Regions from separate parts of the Cupriavidus sp. UGS-1 genome, predicted to be linked through region 2. Evidence: predicted binding sites of a transcription regulator. Region 2 holds the regulator's gene; the other holds the start of a gene.
What was found. The regulator FliA, encoded in region 2, starts transcription of late flagellar genes. The targets are predictions, from matches to a motif close to CTAAAGTTTNNNNNNNNNNNGCCGNTA.

Region 1 (7,489 bases), on a different contig from region 2:
CGATGGCGACGTGGAACTGATCGAGCCGCCGCTGCTGCTCGCCGACACGCTGCACTGGCCGCGACGGGCACTGGGACCGGGCAGTGTGGTTGCGCTGTCCCGCTCCGGCTGGTTTGCGCTGCGCGCGCGGCGCGATACCACCGTGCGGCTGCGCCAACGTGCCTGGGTATTCTCCCGGGCCCGTATCGCGCGCATACTTTCCGGCTGGCGCCGCCGGCGCCTGGCGCACTGAGCCGGCCGATGCCCGTCCCTCCGAATCGTCTATCTCTTTTCCCTGCAAGGAGTGTTGTCCCATGACGCAATTGGCCATCTCGTTCATCGATGTCGTGGAGGCGCATCGCCGCATCAGCGGCGTCGCGCACCATACGCCGGTGCTGACCTCGGCCACCGCCGACGCGCAGGCCGGCGCGCGGCTGTTCTTCAAGTGCGAGAACCTGCAGCGCATGGGCGCCTTCAAGTTTCGCGGCGGCTACAACGCGATCGCGCAACTGTCTGCCGCGCAGCGCGCCGCTGGCGTCGCGGCGTTCTCGTCGGGTAACCATGCGCAGGCGATTGCGCTGTCGGCGCGCCTCTTCGGCACGCGCGCGGTGATCGTGATGCCCAAGGACGCGCCCGCGGCCAAGATCGCCGCGACGCGCGGCTATGGCGGCGAAGTCGTGCTGTACGACCGCTATACCGAAGACCGCCATGCCATCAGCGAGCGGCTGGCGCGCGAGCAGGGCCTGACGCTGATCCCGCCGTTCGACCATCCGGACGTGATGGCCGGGCAGGGCACCGCCGCCAAGGAGCTGTTCGAGCAGGCCGGTCCGCTGGACGTGTTGCTGGTCCCGCTGGGCGGTGGGGGTCTGCTGTCGGGCAGCGCCGTGGCGGCGCGGGCGATGCATCCCGGCTGCAAGATCATCGGGGTCGAGCCCGAAGCGGGCAACGACGGGCAGCAAAGCCTGCGGGCGGGGCGCATCGTCGAGATCGGCACGCCCAACACGATTGCGGACGGGGCGCAGACCCAGCATCTTGGCCGCCACACCTTCCCGGTGCTGCAGCAGCTGGTCGACGATATCGTCACGGTCAGCGATGCCCAGCTGGTCGAGGCGATGCGCTTCTTTGCCGGCCGCATGAAACTGGTCGTCGAACCGACCGGCTGCCTGGGCGCTGCGGCGGCCTTCGCCGGCAAGGCCCCGATCGCCGGCAAGCGGGTCGGCATCATCCTGTCCGGCGGCAATGTCGACCTGGCCCGCTATGCCGCGCTGCTGGGGCAGGTGCCAGCCCAGGACTGAAGGCCAAGGACTGACGGCCAGCGGGGCGGGAAGCGGCGGCAGCGAGGGGCCGGCGGCGCCGAAAGGCTTTAGAATTGCGGGTTGGCCATCGGACCCGCCGCTCGGCCGCCGAATACCTCGTTCCCCATGCTACGCCTCAGTGAACTCAAGCTCCCCCTCGACCATTCAGAAAGTGACCTGGAGGCCGCTGTCCGCGCGCGGCTGATCGAGATCGGCATCAAGGGCGATGGCATGGTGTCCTTTACCGTGTTCCGCCGCGCGCACGACGCACGCAAGCGCTCCGATATCAAGCTGACGTATATCGTCGATATCGAGGTGAAGGACGAGGAGGCGGCGCGCAAGCGCATCGCCGGCAAGCCGAACTGGAGCGTGACGCCGGACATGACGTACCGCTTCGTCGCGCAGGCGCCGCAGCACACGGCCACGCCGCGACCGGTGGTGATCGGCATGGGCCCGTGCGGCCTGCTGGCCGGGCTGCTCCTCGCGCAGATGGGCTTTCGCCCGATCATTCTGGAGCGCGGCAAGGAAGTGCGCGAACGCACCCGCGACACCTTCGGTCTATGGCGCAAGAGCGTGCTGAATCCGGAATCGAACGTGCAGTTCGGCGAGGGCGGTGCCGGTACCTTCTCCGACGGCAAGCTCTACAGCCAGATCAAGGACCCGAAGCACTACGGCCGCAAGGTACTGCACGAGTTCGTCAAGGCCGGCGCGCCGGAGGACATCCTGTTCAAGGCGCGGCCGCACATCGGCACGTTCCGGCTGGTCAAGATGGTCGAGAACATCCGTGCGGAGATCTTCGCGCTCGGGGGCGAGATCCGTTTCGACACGCGCGTCGACGATATCGACATCGAAGGCGGCCGCGTGCGCGGACTGCAGCTGTCCAATGGCGACTATCTGCCGTGCGAGCAGGTGATCCTGGCGGTCGGCCACAGCGCGCGCGATACCTTCGAGATGCTGTACCGACGCGGCGTGTTCATGGAGGCCAAGCCGTTCTCGCTCGGCTTTCGCATCGAACATCCGCAGGGCATGATCAACCGCAGCCGCTTCGGCAAGTTTGCCGGCAACAAGCTGCTGGGCGCCGCCGACTACAAGATCGTGCACCACTGCAGCAACGGCCGTTCGGTCTACAGCTTCTGCATGTGCCCGGGCGGCACCGTGGTGGCGGCGGCATCCGAGCCGGGGCGCGTGGTCACCAACGGCATGAGCCAGTACAAGCGCGCCGAGCGCAACGCCAATGCCGGCATCGTCGTCGGCATCACGCCCGACGACTATCCGGGCGGACCGCTGGCCGGCATCGAGTTCCAGCGCCATTGGGAAGAACGTGCCTTCGAGCTGGGCGGGCGCAACTACTGCGCGCCGGGCCAGCTGGTCGGCGACTTCCTGGCGCGGCGGCCATCCACCGCGCTCGGCACGGTCGAGCCCTCGTACAAGCCGGGCGTGACCCCGACCGATCTGAGCACCGCACTGCCCGACTACGTGATCGAAGCGATTCGCGAGGCGCTGCCGGCGTTCGAACGGCAGGTGCCTGGCTTCGCGATGGACGACGCCGTGCTGACCGGCGTCGAAACGCGGACCTCGTCGCCGCTGCGCATCCGCCGCAAGGACGACTACCAGAGCGTCAATGTCGCGGGACTCTATCCGGCCGGCGAAGGCGCGGGCTACGCGGGCGGCATCTATTCCGCCGCGATCGACGGCATCGAGGTCGCCGAGGCGGTCGCGCTCGATATCGTCGGCCGCATCGGCAAGGCGGCCTGAGCGATGTCGCCGGCGGAGCAGCAGCAGATCGTCGATGCCACGCGTCACTGGCTGACGCGCGCGGTGATCGGGCTCAATCTGTGTCCGTTCGCCAAAAGCGTCCACGTCAAGGACCAGATCCGCTACGTGGTCTGCGAGGCCACCGACGCCGAGGCGCTGCTCGATACCGTCGAGGCCGAGCTGAAGGCGCTGGCCGCGGCCGATCCGGCGCACATCGATACCACGCTGCTGATCGTCCCCCGGATGCTGGCGGACTTCGCCGACTACAACGATTTCCTGTACCTGGCCGAACGCATGCTCGACAGCCTCGGCCTGTCCGGGGTGCTGCAGATCGCCAGCTTCCACCCGCAATACCAGTTCGCCGGCACCGATGCCGACGATATCGAGAACTACACCAATCGCGCGCCGTATCCGATCCTGCATCTGCTGCGCGAAGACAGCATTGCCCGCGCGGTCGAGGCCTTTCCCGACGCGGCGGACATCTACGAGCGCAATGAGGAAACCCTGCGCCGGCTCGGTCACGAAGGCTGGCGGCGCTGGATGGCGGGGGACGAACCCCGGTAAGCGTGGCTGAGCGCGCGGCTGACGCCGTGGCTCAGGCCGGCGTGAAGAACCGCTCGCGCATTTCCTCGAGCCCCAGCGTTTCGAGCACGTGCGCCAGCCGCTCGGACGGGCGCCGGCGCGGCAGGTCCTTGTACTGGGCCACGATCAGCTCGTTCTTCATCGAGTGTTCCCACCCGACCAGCTCGGTCACCGTGACCTGATAGCCGTGCGCCTCCAGCTGCAGGCAGCGCAGCACGTTGGTGACCTGGCTGCCGAATTCGCGCGTATGCAGCGGATGGCGCCAGATCTCGGTCAGCGGATTGCCTAGCGACTTCGACTTGTTCCTGCGCAGCACCGCCGCGACCTCGGCCTGGCAGCAAGGGACCACCACGATGTACTTGGCGCGCTTGGTCAAGGCGAAGCGGATCGCATCGTCCGTAGCGGTATTGCAGGCATGCAGCGCGGTGACCATGTCGACCGTCGCGGGCAGCCGGTCCGAGGTGATCGACTCCGCCACCGACAGATTCAGGAACGACATGCCCGGGAAACCGAGCCGCTCGGCGAGCGCGGTGGACGAACGCACCAGTTCCTCGCGCGTCTCGATGCCGTAGATGTGCGAGCGGTCCTGCTGCGTCTTGAAGAACAGATCGTAGAGGATGAAGCCGAGATACGACTTGCCGGCGCCATGGTCGACCAGCGTCAGGTCGGCATGGTCTCGCTTGAGATCCTGCAACAGCGGTTCGATGAACTGATAGAGGTGATAGACCTGCTTCAGCTTGCGGCGGCTGTCCTGGTTCATCTTGCCGTCGCGGGTCAGGATATGGAGTTCCTTGAGCAGCTCGATCGATTGGCCGGGACGGATTTCGTGGGTGTTCGACATGGGATACGGCGGGGTTGGCCCGGGTCCTGGTGCGCCGCGTCTTGCGGCATGTTGCGGCGTCCTGCGAGCGGCGAAGGCCCGGGCGGGCAGGGCGACAGTTTACCGGAAGGCGTCCCGAAAAAATTCTCCTAAAGTTTTGCCGAAATCTGCCGTAGGTGACGGACAGGCGGCATGTCGACTCGGTGCCGCTCTCAACAACAACGATAAATCAAAGGCAGACGGCTGGAGGACGCGATGGGTGACGTAGCAGCTTCGGTTGTGCGGGTGTGGGTGGAGGCCACGGACAAGGCCGTGCGGGCCCGGTACGAGGTGCCGGTGGAGGGCGAAGGCGGCAGCGGGCCGCCCGACCGCGCCGCGCTGATGGCAGCCCTCGAGACGCAGGGATGGGCGCATGCCAGGCTGGACGAGCACGCCATCGCGGCGTTCCTGCTCGCCTGCCATCGCGACGGGCCGCCGGCCGAGGCGGTGGTCGGCGAACTCGTCGACGGCTATTTCGAGATCGATATCGATGCCGACTCGCTGACGGTGCGGCTGACGCTGTGGCCGCCCGAAGGCGGACGTGCGGTGCAGCCCGACGATGTACGCATCGTGCTCGCGGGGCGCGGCATCAAGCTGCCCGTCGACGAGCCGGCATTGGCCGAAGCCTTCGCCGCGGGACGTTGCGACGACCTGCCGATCGTGCACGGCACGGCGCCGACGCGGGGCACGCCGGCCCGCTTCGTCAATCTGCTGGAGCCGCGCCGCGGCGGCGCCGAGGATGATCACGCCCGGATCGATCTGCGAGACCTCGGCAACCTGCTACTGGTGCAGCCCGGCACGCATCTGATGCGGCGGGTCCCCGCGGTGCAGGGTACCGCGGGTCAGGACGTGTTCGGCCGCGTGCTGCCGGCACCGGAGGTTGCCGACACGCCGTTCTCCGATCGGCTGACTGGCGTCGGCCCGGATGCGCACGATCCGAATCTGCTGGTGGCGACCGTCGCGGGTCTGCCATCGGTGCGCGCGCGCGGCGTCAGCGTCAATCCGGTCGTCGCGGTCGATGCGGTCGACATGCACTCCGGCAATATCGCGTTCGAGGGCACGCTGCGTGTCAACGGCGACATCAAGACCGGCATGTCGGTGCGTGTCGGCGGCGACGTGATCGTCGGCGGCACCATCGAGGCCGCCCATGTCGAGGCCGGCGGCAATGTGGTCGTCAGCGGCGGCATCATCGGCAAGTCCGAAGGGCCGCACGATCCGGCGAGCGCGATCGCGCGGATCCAGTGCAAGGGATCGGTGCATGCGCGCTTTATCGAAAACGCCGTGGTCGAGGCGGGCACCACGGTCACCGCCGACAGCGCCATTCGCCAGAGCGATGTTGCTGCAGGCGAGGTCATCACCGCGGGCGACCCGGCCATCGGCAGCGGCAATATCACCGGCGGCCGCTCGCGCGCCTGGCATGCGGTCCGTACCGGCACGCTAGGCGCGCCGGCAGGCACCGCCACCGCCATCCATGTCGGACTGAACCCCTATGCGGACGCCGAGAAGGCGGCGCTGGAGGCGGACAAGCGCCGGCAGGAACAGGAGCAGGCCAAGATCCAGCAACTGATGACGTTCTTCGCCAAGAATCCCGAGCGCGCCACGCCGGAACTGCGCGAGAAGGCGCGCGCCACGCTGTTCAAATACACGCGGGACATGCTGGACACCGACGCCCATCTGGCCAAGCTCGCCGAGCAACTGCATCCACGCCCGGACGCCGCCGTGGTGGTCGGCAAGCGCGTCCACGGCGGGGTCAGCGTGACGATCGGGCAGAAGACCATGCGCGTGATGGAAGATATGCCGAAGGTCGAATTGCGGCTGGTCGGCGAAGGGATCGGGGTGGTGCGGGAATGAAAAAGCGGCGCACAGGCGCCGCTTTTTCTGAGACTGGTTACGCCTTCGCGCCCTGGTTACTGCAGCGACAGCGCGGTCTGCGTGTAGTGCCGGCTATTGCCGGCCGGCTCAATGCCGACATAGCTGTAGTTGAACTCGCACTTGACCGCCCGGCCGAGTTCGGTGGCCCACCAGCAGCGGTAGTCCATCCGGTAGGCGGCATTGCCGGTCACGCCGTTGGTCAGGTTGCCGTCATTGGAATTGGTGAATGCTACGCCGTACTTGATGCGCAACGTATCGAACGTATCGCTGCCGACGGCGACACGCTCGAACGCTTCCACGCTGGCTTCGAGGGCGGCCGTTTCGTGATATGCGCCACACTGATATTGCCAGCCCGAGGTCCAGGTCTTGCCGACGAACATCGGGTATTGGAAATGCTCGCGCTTCGGCGTGAAGGTGCAGGTCTGGCTCGGGCTGTCTGCGCTAATGCGCGCCGTACGGTTGCGATCCGCGTCGTTGAGGATGGTATCGGTCAGCTCGCCAGTGGTCCTGTAGCGGTTCATCGTGAATCCGCCTTGCGAATCGACGGCAGTCGTCGTATCGCGATAGGTGCGGTCGATGGGTGAGCCGTCGACAGTCGTGCCCTGCTCGCGCCACAACGTGGTTTCACCGACCTTGGCTGCGACCCGCGCATAGCGGTGCGGCGGCACCTCGATACGGATCGTCGCCAGCTTGCTCGCATCGGCGGCGGACTTGGCCACCAGCGTCACCGTGCCGCCTTCCGGGCTGATCAGCACGGCATCCCACACCGCACTGTTCTGGCTCTTCGGCTGGATCGTGGTCTTCTCCATGCTCGCGGTCCACGTCACGCCGTTGCTGGCGCTCAGACGCAGCTCCTGGCCCGACGCGATATTGAGCGTCGTGCTGCCGCCGTCCTTCAGCGCAAAGCCGGTGACCGGCGTGCCATCGAGACTGGCGGACAGTTGAAAGCCCGTGTCTTTACCAGCCTCATTGCCCCCGTCATCGCCGCCACCGCCGCACGCGCCCAGTGCCGCGGCAACCAATGCGGCTGCGGTAAATCCCGTCCAATTTCTCATCTCTTTTCCTTGTTATTGATCCTTGTTCTTTTATCGGCAACAAGCCGCGCGGGATATTAGCAAGGCGCTCCCCGAAAGTGGGGACCGTGAAG
Region 2 (7,489 bases):
GCCGGCTACCGGCTCGAACGAACAGCGTGCTGCGGATGCGCCGATCGCCGCGATCCACGTCGCGACCCATGCCGATGCGGCCACTGCACCGCCCACTCCGGCGCTGCCCGAATCCGCGCAGCACCTCGCCCAACGGATGACGCGGAGCGCCGCGGGCACGCAAGAGAACGCGTCGGCGAAGTTCGACCTGGCCGCGCTTGGAGACTGATTGAACATGCTTGCCGTCGATCAGGCCGAAAGCCTGCGCCGCATGCTGGCGCCGCGCGCCACCCGCCGTATCGCCGTGTTCGCCTGCGAGCCGGGGGCCGGTGCGACCACGGTCGCGCTGGGCCTCGCGCATGCGCTGGCGCTGCAGGGCGAGCGCGTGCTGCTGGTCGATGAGGACCTGCCGCACGCGCGCGCGACGCGCCTTGCCGGTGCCTCGCCCTCGGGCACGCTGGCCCAGGTGCTCGCCGGCACCGTTGCGGCCGATGCCGCGGTCGGTCGCCGCGAAGCCGGCATGCCGGCGCTGCTGCCCGGCGATGCGACGGCGTGGGGCTCGCTGCAGGCGCTGCAGGACTTTCGCACCGTCGTCACCGACGCACGAGTCGGCGCCGATGGCGCGCTGTCACGCTTCGCCGGCGCCGCGCACAACCTGGTGGTGGTGATGCGGCCCGAACGCGAATCGCTGACCGCCGCCTATGCCTGCATCAAGCGGCTGCATCATCGTTACGCCTGCCGGCAGTTCGAGCTGGTGGTCAACGGCGCCGCCAGCGAAGCGTCGGCGATGGCCATCGCCGGCAATCTGGCGCGCACCGCGGGCCAGTACCTGGGCGTGCAGGCGCGCTGCGCCGGCGTGCTGCCGGCCGACCCGCTGGTCGCGCGCGGCACGGCGCTGTCGCGCGGCGTCGTCGACGCCTTCCCGGGCGCGCCGGCCACCGCCATGCTGCGCCGACTTGCCGCCAGCATCGCTGGCTGGCCTCTTTCACCCGATCCCGAACCGATGCCCGCTGCGGGCCCTCCTGGCGCCTCGACCATTGTCGCCAGCGCCGCGCCGCCCGCATCGGCGATGGCCTGCTAGCACTCGCGAGAATTCCACCATGTACACGATCCAGGGAAAGCTCGAACAGACCGACACCGTCCAGACCCATGCGCCGCTGGTCCGGCGCATCGCCCTGCAGCTGGCGGCGAAGCTGCCGGCCAGCGTGCAACTGGACGACCTGATCCAGGCCGGCATGATCGGCCTGCTCGATGCCGCCCGGCGCTACGAAGACACCCACGGCGCGCGCTTCGAGACCTATGCCAGCCAGCGTATCCGCGGCGCGATGCTCGACGAGGTACGCGCCAATGACTGGCAGTCCCGCAGCCTGCGCCAGTCGACGCGCCGGATCGAACGGACCGTGCGCGCGCTGGAGCAGAAGCTCGGCCGCACGCCGCTGGACTCGGAGGTCGCCGAAGAACTCGAGATGCCGCTGGACGAATACCAGAGCATGCTCAACGAGGTCTATGGCTGCCAGCTGCTGCACTACGAGGACTTCGAGCGCTCCGGCGAGGAGGACTTCCTCGATCGCCACCTGACCGTCACCGAGGACGGCAATCCGCTGACGCTGCTGATGGAGAGCGGCATGCGCGGCGCGCTGATCCGCGCGATCGAACGGCTGCCCGAACGCGAGAAGCTGGTGCTGTCGCTGTGCTACGACCAGGAGCTGAACCTGCGCGAAATCGGCGCGGTGCTCGAGGTCACCGAATCGCGCGTTTGCCAGATCCGCAGCCAGGCGATCAACCGGCTGCGCAGCCAGTTGCGCGGGCTGCTGTGATGGCTGGCACGGCAGCTCGCATGTTCCGGCCGATCGCGGCGGTCGCCGCGGCGATGACGTCGACCGCCGTCGTCGCCTCGCCGCTGATGCATACGAACTTCGGTGCCGACTCGCGCCATGCGTGGACGGCCTCGGTGTCCGCACCGGCGCTGTACGGCCGCGGCGTGCGGGCCTTGTCGGCGCCTATCCTACCCAGCGGCTTTCTGACACAGGCCGAAGGGGTGATCACCGCGGTGCGCTGGCGTTACCGTTTTGCCCGTGTGCCACCGCCAAATCTGCAAGCCTATCTCTGTAATGCCAACCGCTGCGTGATGCTGCCGGGGCCCGAGGGCAAGACCGATGCCTTCCGCGGGGATGATGCCGACAAGGGTTTCGTCTTTGCGTTCCGCATTCCGGGACAGGGGCCGCTGAGCCCCGTGCTGCAAGGACAGGCCAGCCAGATCACGGTCAGCTATCGCTGAATGGCGGGCGCCGCGGAGGCGGCAAGGTGACCGCGAAGCCGCCGTCGTGACGACGTGATTTGCGGTGGACTTGCCGGCTCGGAACGGGTGGCATTGAATGTGCTTGTTGCCAATGGAGAATTTGGCAGCGAGACATCGAAATGAGCCCCAACCGAACCAGCGGTAATCGCATCCGCCTGCTGGAGAACGGCGACGAATATTTCCCGCGCGTCTTTGCCGCGATCGCCGCCGCCCGGACCAGCGTGCTGCTGGAAACCTTCATCCTGTTCGACGACCGCGTCGGCGTGGCGCTGCGCGAGGCCTTGATTGCCGCGGCAAAACGCGGTGTCCATGTGGCGATCACGGTCGACGGCTACGGCTCGCCCGATCTGCCGCCGGAGTTCGTCGCCGGCATGGTCGCCGCGGGCGTGCGCTTCCACATCTTCGCGCCACGCCGGCGGCTGCTGGGCGTGCGGACCAATCTGTTCCGCCGGCTGCATCGCAAGCTGGTGGCGATCGATGGACGGATCGCCTTCATCGGCGGCATCAACTTCTCCGCGCAGCACCTGACCGACCATGGTCCGCAGGCCAAGCAGGACTATGCGGTCGAGGTGGAGGGACCGGTCGCCCACGAGGTGCATCGCTTCCTCGCGCAGACGCTGCCGCCGGGCGACGTCGAAGTGCCCGCGGTCCCGCCTCCGCCGCCGGCCGGCACCATGGCCGCGTGGCTGGTCACGCGGGACAACGACGCGCATCCGACCGATATCGAATGGGAGTACCTGCAGGCGATCCGCGCCGCGCGGCACCAGGTGGTGATCGCCAACGCCTACTTCCTGCCCGGCTATCGCGTGCTGCACGCGATCTGCGAGGCCGCGCAGCGCGGCGTCGACGTGCGGCTGATCCTGCAGGGCAACCCCGACATGCTGTGGGTCAAGCGGATGGCCGACATGCTGTACGCCCATCTTCAGGACGCCGGCGTGCGCATCTTCGAATATTGCGAGCGGCCGCTGCACGGCAAGGTCGCGGTGATCGACCGTGACTGGTCCACCGTCGGCTCCAGCAATCTCGACCCGCTGAGCCTGTCGCTGAATCTCGAAGCCAATCTGGTGATCCGCGACGCCGGCTTCGCCCGCGGCCTGCGCGAGAACCTCGACACGCTGATGGCCAATGCGTGCCGCGAGATCCCGCCGAATCGCCAGACGCGGCGCGCGCCGCTGCAGCTGGCGGCGACCACGCTGATGTTCCACTTCCTGCGCCGCTTCCCCGCATGGGCGGGCTGGCTGCCGGCCCACACGCCGAAGCTGGTGGTGGCCACCGCCGAGCCGCCGCGCCGGCCCTGGCGATTTCCGGTCCTGAAGCGGGGCGCCGGCGGAGCGGAATAGATGACGGTACACAGGGATGACGCGCGAGGATGACGGCAATACGACGACGGCAAATCGACCACGACAACCAGATGACGGCACGACAGGCGACTGACCACGACACGAGAACACGGCGGCGCAGCCGCTGGGCGCAGGTGCGCCGCGTATTGGGCATCGTCTTCGTCGCGCTGGTGGTGGTGCTGGTGGTCAGGAAGCTTGCCGAGGTCGAATGGGCCGAAGTCTGGGTCACGCTGCAGGAATACGACTACCGCACGCTGACGCCGGCTGCGCTGCTGGTCGTCCTCAGCTATTTCTGGCATTCGGCGTTCGACCTGCTGGGCCGCTGGTATGCGCGGCATCGGCTGTCGTCGCCGCGCGTACTGGTGATCGCCTTCGTCAGCTATGCCTTCAATCTGAACCTGGGCGCGCTGGTCGGCGGGCTCGGCATTCGCTATCGGCTCTATTCCGGGGCGGGACTGTCGGGCGCGCAGATCGCGTCGGTCTATACGATCGGCGTGGTCAGCAACTGGATCGGCTATCTGGCGCTGCTCGGCGCGGTGCTGGCTGCCCGCACCGTGGTGCTGCCGCCCGAGTGGGGGCTCAATGCCACGCTGCTGCAGATCGCGGGGTTTGCGCTGCTGGCCGCGGTCGCCGCGTATCTGGTCGCGTGCGCCAGGGCGCGGCGGCGCCGCTGGACGGTACGCGGCCATGCCTTCCATCTGCCGCCGTTGCGGTTCGCGGTGATGCAGTGCGCGCTGTCGATAACCAACTGGCTGACCATCTCGGCCATCATCCAGACGCTGCTGCCATCGTCGGTGCCGCTGCTGGTGGTGCTGGGCGTGGTGCTGATCGGCAGCATCGCCGGCGCGGTCGCGCATATTCCGGCGGGCCTGGGCGTGCTCGAGACGGTATTCGTCGTGCTGCTGGGCGACCGCGTGCCGCACCACGCGCTGCTGGCCGCATTGCTGGCCTATCGGGCGATGTACTACCTGCTGCCGATGCTGCCGGCGGTGGTGGGATATTTCCTGCTGGAGGCGCGGGGAAGGCGCGCCAGCACGGTCGAGCCGACCGCGTGAAGGGTCGGGTTCGCCCCTCTCCCGCTTGCGGGAGAGGGGTGGGGGAGAGGGCGGCGGGCGGCCGCTATGTGGTGGCGCTTGCAACCACCTCTTCTCCCCAGAGAGAGAATCAGCCGCTGGCCAGGCTGACGCCGCGCGGACCGGCCTGTGCCCGGCCGTTGCGGCCGTAGACCGTGGCCGTGTCGCCGCGCTGGCGCAGCGTCTGCAGCGCGTCCTGTGTGTATTCCAGGTGCGCGGACACCACGGCCCCATTCAGCGTATTGGCCTCCGCCGCGCCGCGCGCGGTCAGTACCAGCGTGCGCCACGCGGCGGCGACGCCTTCATCGATATGCAATCCCACCAGTTGCCGGCCGCTGCCCACGCGGATGCCGAGCGCGGCCATCTGGGCCTGGCGTGCGGTGCCCAACTGGGCGATCTGCTGCGCCAGCTCCTGCTTGCTCTGCACCAGCTCGCCCAGCGACTGGAAGTCGCCGGCGCGAATCGCGGTCCGTTCCTGCTGCAGGGCATCGACGAAGGCCGCGATGGCTTGCGTTTCCCGCTGCATGCTGGCGATCAGGGCTTGGCTCATGGGCGCGAAGTCGAAGGAAATCGGTGGGGGTAGGGTCTACGGGTTCAGTGAGATCAGCCGGTTCAGCCTGATCAGCGGCCGCCGTCCTGTGTCAGCTCGCGCAGCGTGGCCAGCAGACCGTCGGCGATCTTGCTCGGGTCCATCTTCAGGCGCCCTTCGGCGATGGCCTGGCGGATCTCGTCCACCTTGGCTTGATCGATATCGCCGTCGGCCTCATGGGCCAGACGCGAACCGATATCGCGTACCTGGCTGCCCAGGGGGCTCATGGTCAGGCCGCTCGCGGACGGTGCGGCGCCCGGCACGGGGCTAGACGCGGTGCGTCCAGTGCTTTCAGCGGCACCTTCGCCGGTGCGCGGCAGGGTCGATTGGTGGATCTTCACGGGATGTCCTTGCTGGGTTTGCTCAGCTTAACGGCGGGGCGTGGCCAAACTTTAGGACGCGAATTGTGACACGCTGTAACGACGTTGTGGCGACGGCTGGGGCTGCGGGTGGGGCTACGGCTGGGCTATGGCGGCGGCTATTGCTGCAGCACCACCGTGTCGGCGTCCCGCACCAGCCCATTGACCACCTGCCCGCTCTTGAGCCGGACCTGGACGGTGTTGCCAGGGGCGGCGTCCGCCAGGATCTTTCCCTCGCTGCGGATCTGGAAGGCCTCGCCTTCGATGGTCACGGCGACCATCTGCCCCTGCTTGACCGCGATCGCCTTCCGGACCATGTCCATCCGCAGCGGCGAGCCGGCCGCGATCCGGTTGGCCGTGACCGCGCCCTCGAGCTGCGCCGGGTCGGTGACGACGGCGCGCGGCAGCCCGGCAAGATCGCCTTCGCGCCGTTCCAGATCGGCCGGGCCGATCGGCTGGCCCGGCGCCAGCGCATGCGCGGCGACATAGTAATCAGCCACCACCGAGACGCGTGCCTGCACGTAGCGTGTCCATGGCCGCTCTCCGCCGCAGCGCACGCCAACCGAAACCCGGCCCCAGGCCGCCGCGCCGCCCGGCAGGAACGGCTGCGGCGCCACGCATTCGCGCGCGCGCCCGCCCGACGGCGGCACCACCTGGATGCTGGCCTTGCCCGGCAGCCCGGCGGTCTCGCGCAGCAGGAACTGTTCGACCGCGACGCGCACCGGATCGTCGGTGAACGGCGACGGCTGCGCAGCCTGGGACGGCGAGGCGGATGTCGTGACGGGTGTCGTGGCGGTGGCCGCCAGCGCGGCGGTGCATGGCAGCGCCGCGCAGAGCGCCAGCAAGGCGAGGCGGCGTGATGCCGATCGGTGCGTGCGAAACATGGCGTGATCCCGGCAGGCGAAACGGAAAGTCAAGAAACAAGGCGGCAGGCCGTACGCGGGCGCGCGCGGCAGGCGCGCGTGGAGGCGACAAGCGTCCGGCAACGAGACCTCATTGTAGGCAGCGGCCCGCGCGCCCTCCGCCCGAAATGCGCACGTTTCCCCGTCTTATTCATCCGATTGCACTGGCCAGCCGGCACCTAAGATGGCACCCGTAAAGAAGGCCGGGTCCGATCCCGGCCGCCCTCACGCCTTTGCCGACGCAGGGGCGCGTGGTTTCGTCACACGTTCCTCGATAGCGAGAGATAGCGAGATACGGACATGATCGACAGACTCGATGCGTCGTTCCGTTTCCAGCAGGAAGCGTTGAACTTGCGCAATCAGCGGCAATCGGTGATCGCCGCCAATATCGCCAATGCCGATACACCGGGCTTCAAGGCCCGCGACTTCGACTTTGCCAGCCAGCTGTCCGAATCGGTCGAGCGGGGGCGGCAGGCCAACGGCGTGTCGCTGTCGACCACGTCGACGCGCCATCTGCCGGGGCAGGCCTCGGTTGCCAGCGAGTTCGAACTGGCGTACCGCATTCCGATGCAATCGAGCATCGACGGCAACACCGTCGAAATGGACACCGAGCGGGTGGCGTTCGCCGACAACTCGGTCAAGTACGAGTTCGGCCTGACGGTGATGAACGCGAAGATCAAGGGCATGTTGTCCGCCATCCAGTCGTGAGGAAGCCATGCCCGCAATGAATATCTTCGACGTGACCGGTTCGGCGATGGCCGCCCAGTCGCAGCGCATGAACGTCACGGCCTCGAACCTGGCCAACGCAGACAGCGCGGTGGCGCCCAACGGTCAGCCGTACCGCGCCAAGCAGGTCGTGTTCGGCCTCGCGCCGACGCCCGGCCAGGCCGATATCGGCGGCGTGCAGGTGCGCGGCGTGATGGAAGACCCGTCGCCGCCGCGCATGGT

Region 1: a site for FliA is predicted at 4,581-4,607, ahead of LRR16_RS02645 (DUF342 domain-containing protein). Genes of this name have one in related genera too.

What each region holds. Positions count from the first base shown of each region.
Region 1 covers NZ_JAJQJF010000002.1:11,762-19,250, reverse strand. The annotation lists gene LRR16_RS02670 (hypothetical protein) at 1-232, shown strand, start outside; gene LRR16_RS02665 (threo-3-hydroxy-L-aspartate ammonia-lyase) at 294-1,274, shown strand; gene LRR16_RS02660 (NAD(P)/FAD-dependent oxidoreductase) at 1,401-3,029, shown strand; gene LRR16_RS02655 (DUF1415 domain-containing protein) at 3,033-3,593, shown strand; gene LRR16_RS02650 (SAM-dependent methyltransferase) at 3,625-4,452, opposite strand; gene LRR16_RS02645 (DUF342 domain-containing protein) at 4,687-6,321, shown strand; gene LRR16_RS02640 (hypothetical protein) at 6,378-7,397, opposite strand.
Region 2 covers NZ_JAJQJF010000001.1:74,008-81,496, forward strand. The annotation lists gene flhF (flagellar biosynthesis protein FlhF) at 1-208, shown strand, start outside; gene LRR16_RS00340 (flagellar biosynthesis protein FlhG) at 215-1,060, shown strand; gene LRR16_RS00345 (RNA polymerase sigma factor FliA) at 1,080-1,796, shown strand; gene LRR16_RS00350 (flagellar protein FlhE) at 1,817-2,257, shown strand; gene clsB (cardiolipin synthase ClsB) at 2,398-3,618, shown strand; gene LRR16_RS00360 (lysylphosphatidylglycerol synthase domain-containing protein) at 3,690-4,673, shown strand; gene LRR16_RS00365 (flagella synthesis protein FlgN) at 4,783-5,241, opposite strand; gene flgM (flagellar biosynthesis anti-sigma factor FlgM) at 5,313-5,621, opposite strand; gene flgA (flagellar basal body P-ring formation chaperone FlgA) at 5,759-6,523, opposite strand; gene flgB (flagellar basal body rod protein FlgB) at 6,842-7,249, shown strand; gene flgC (flagellar basal body rod protein FlgC) at 7,257-7,489, shown strand, end outside.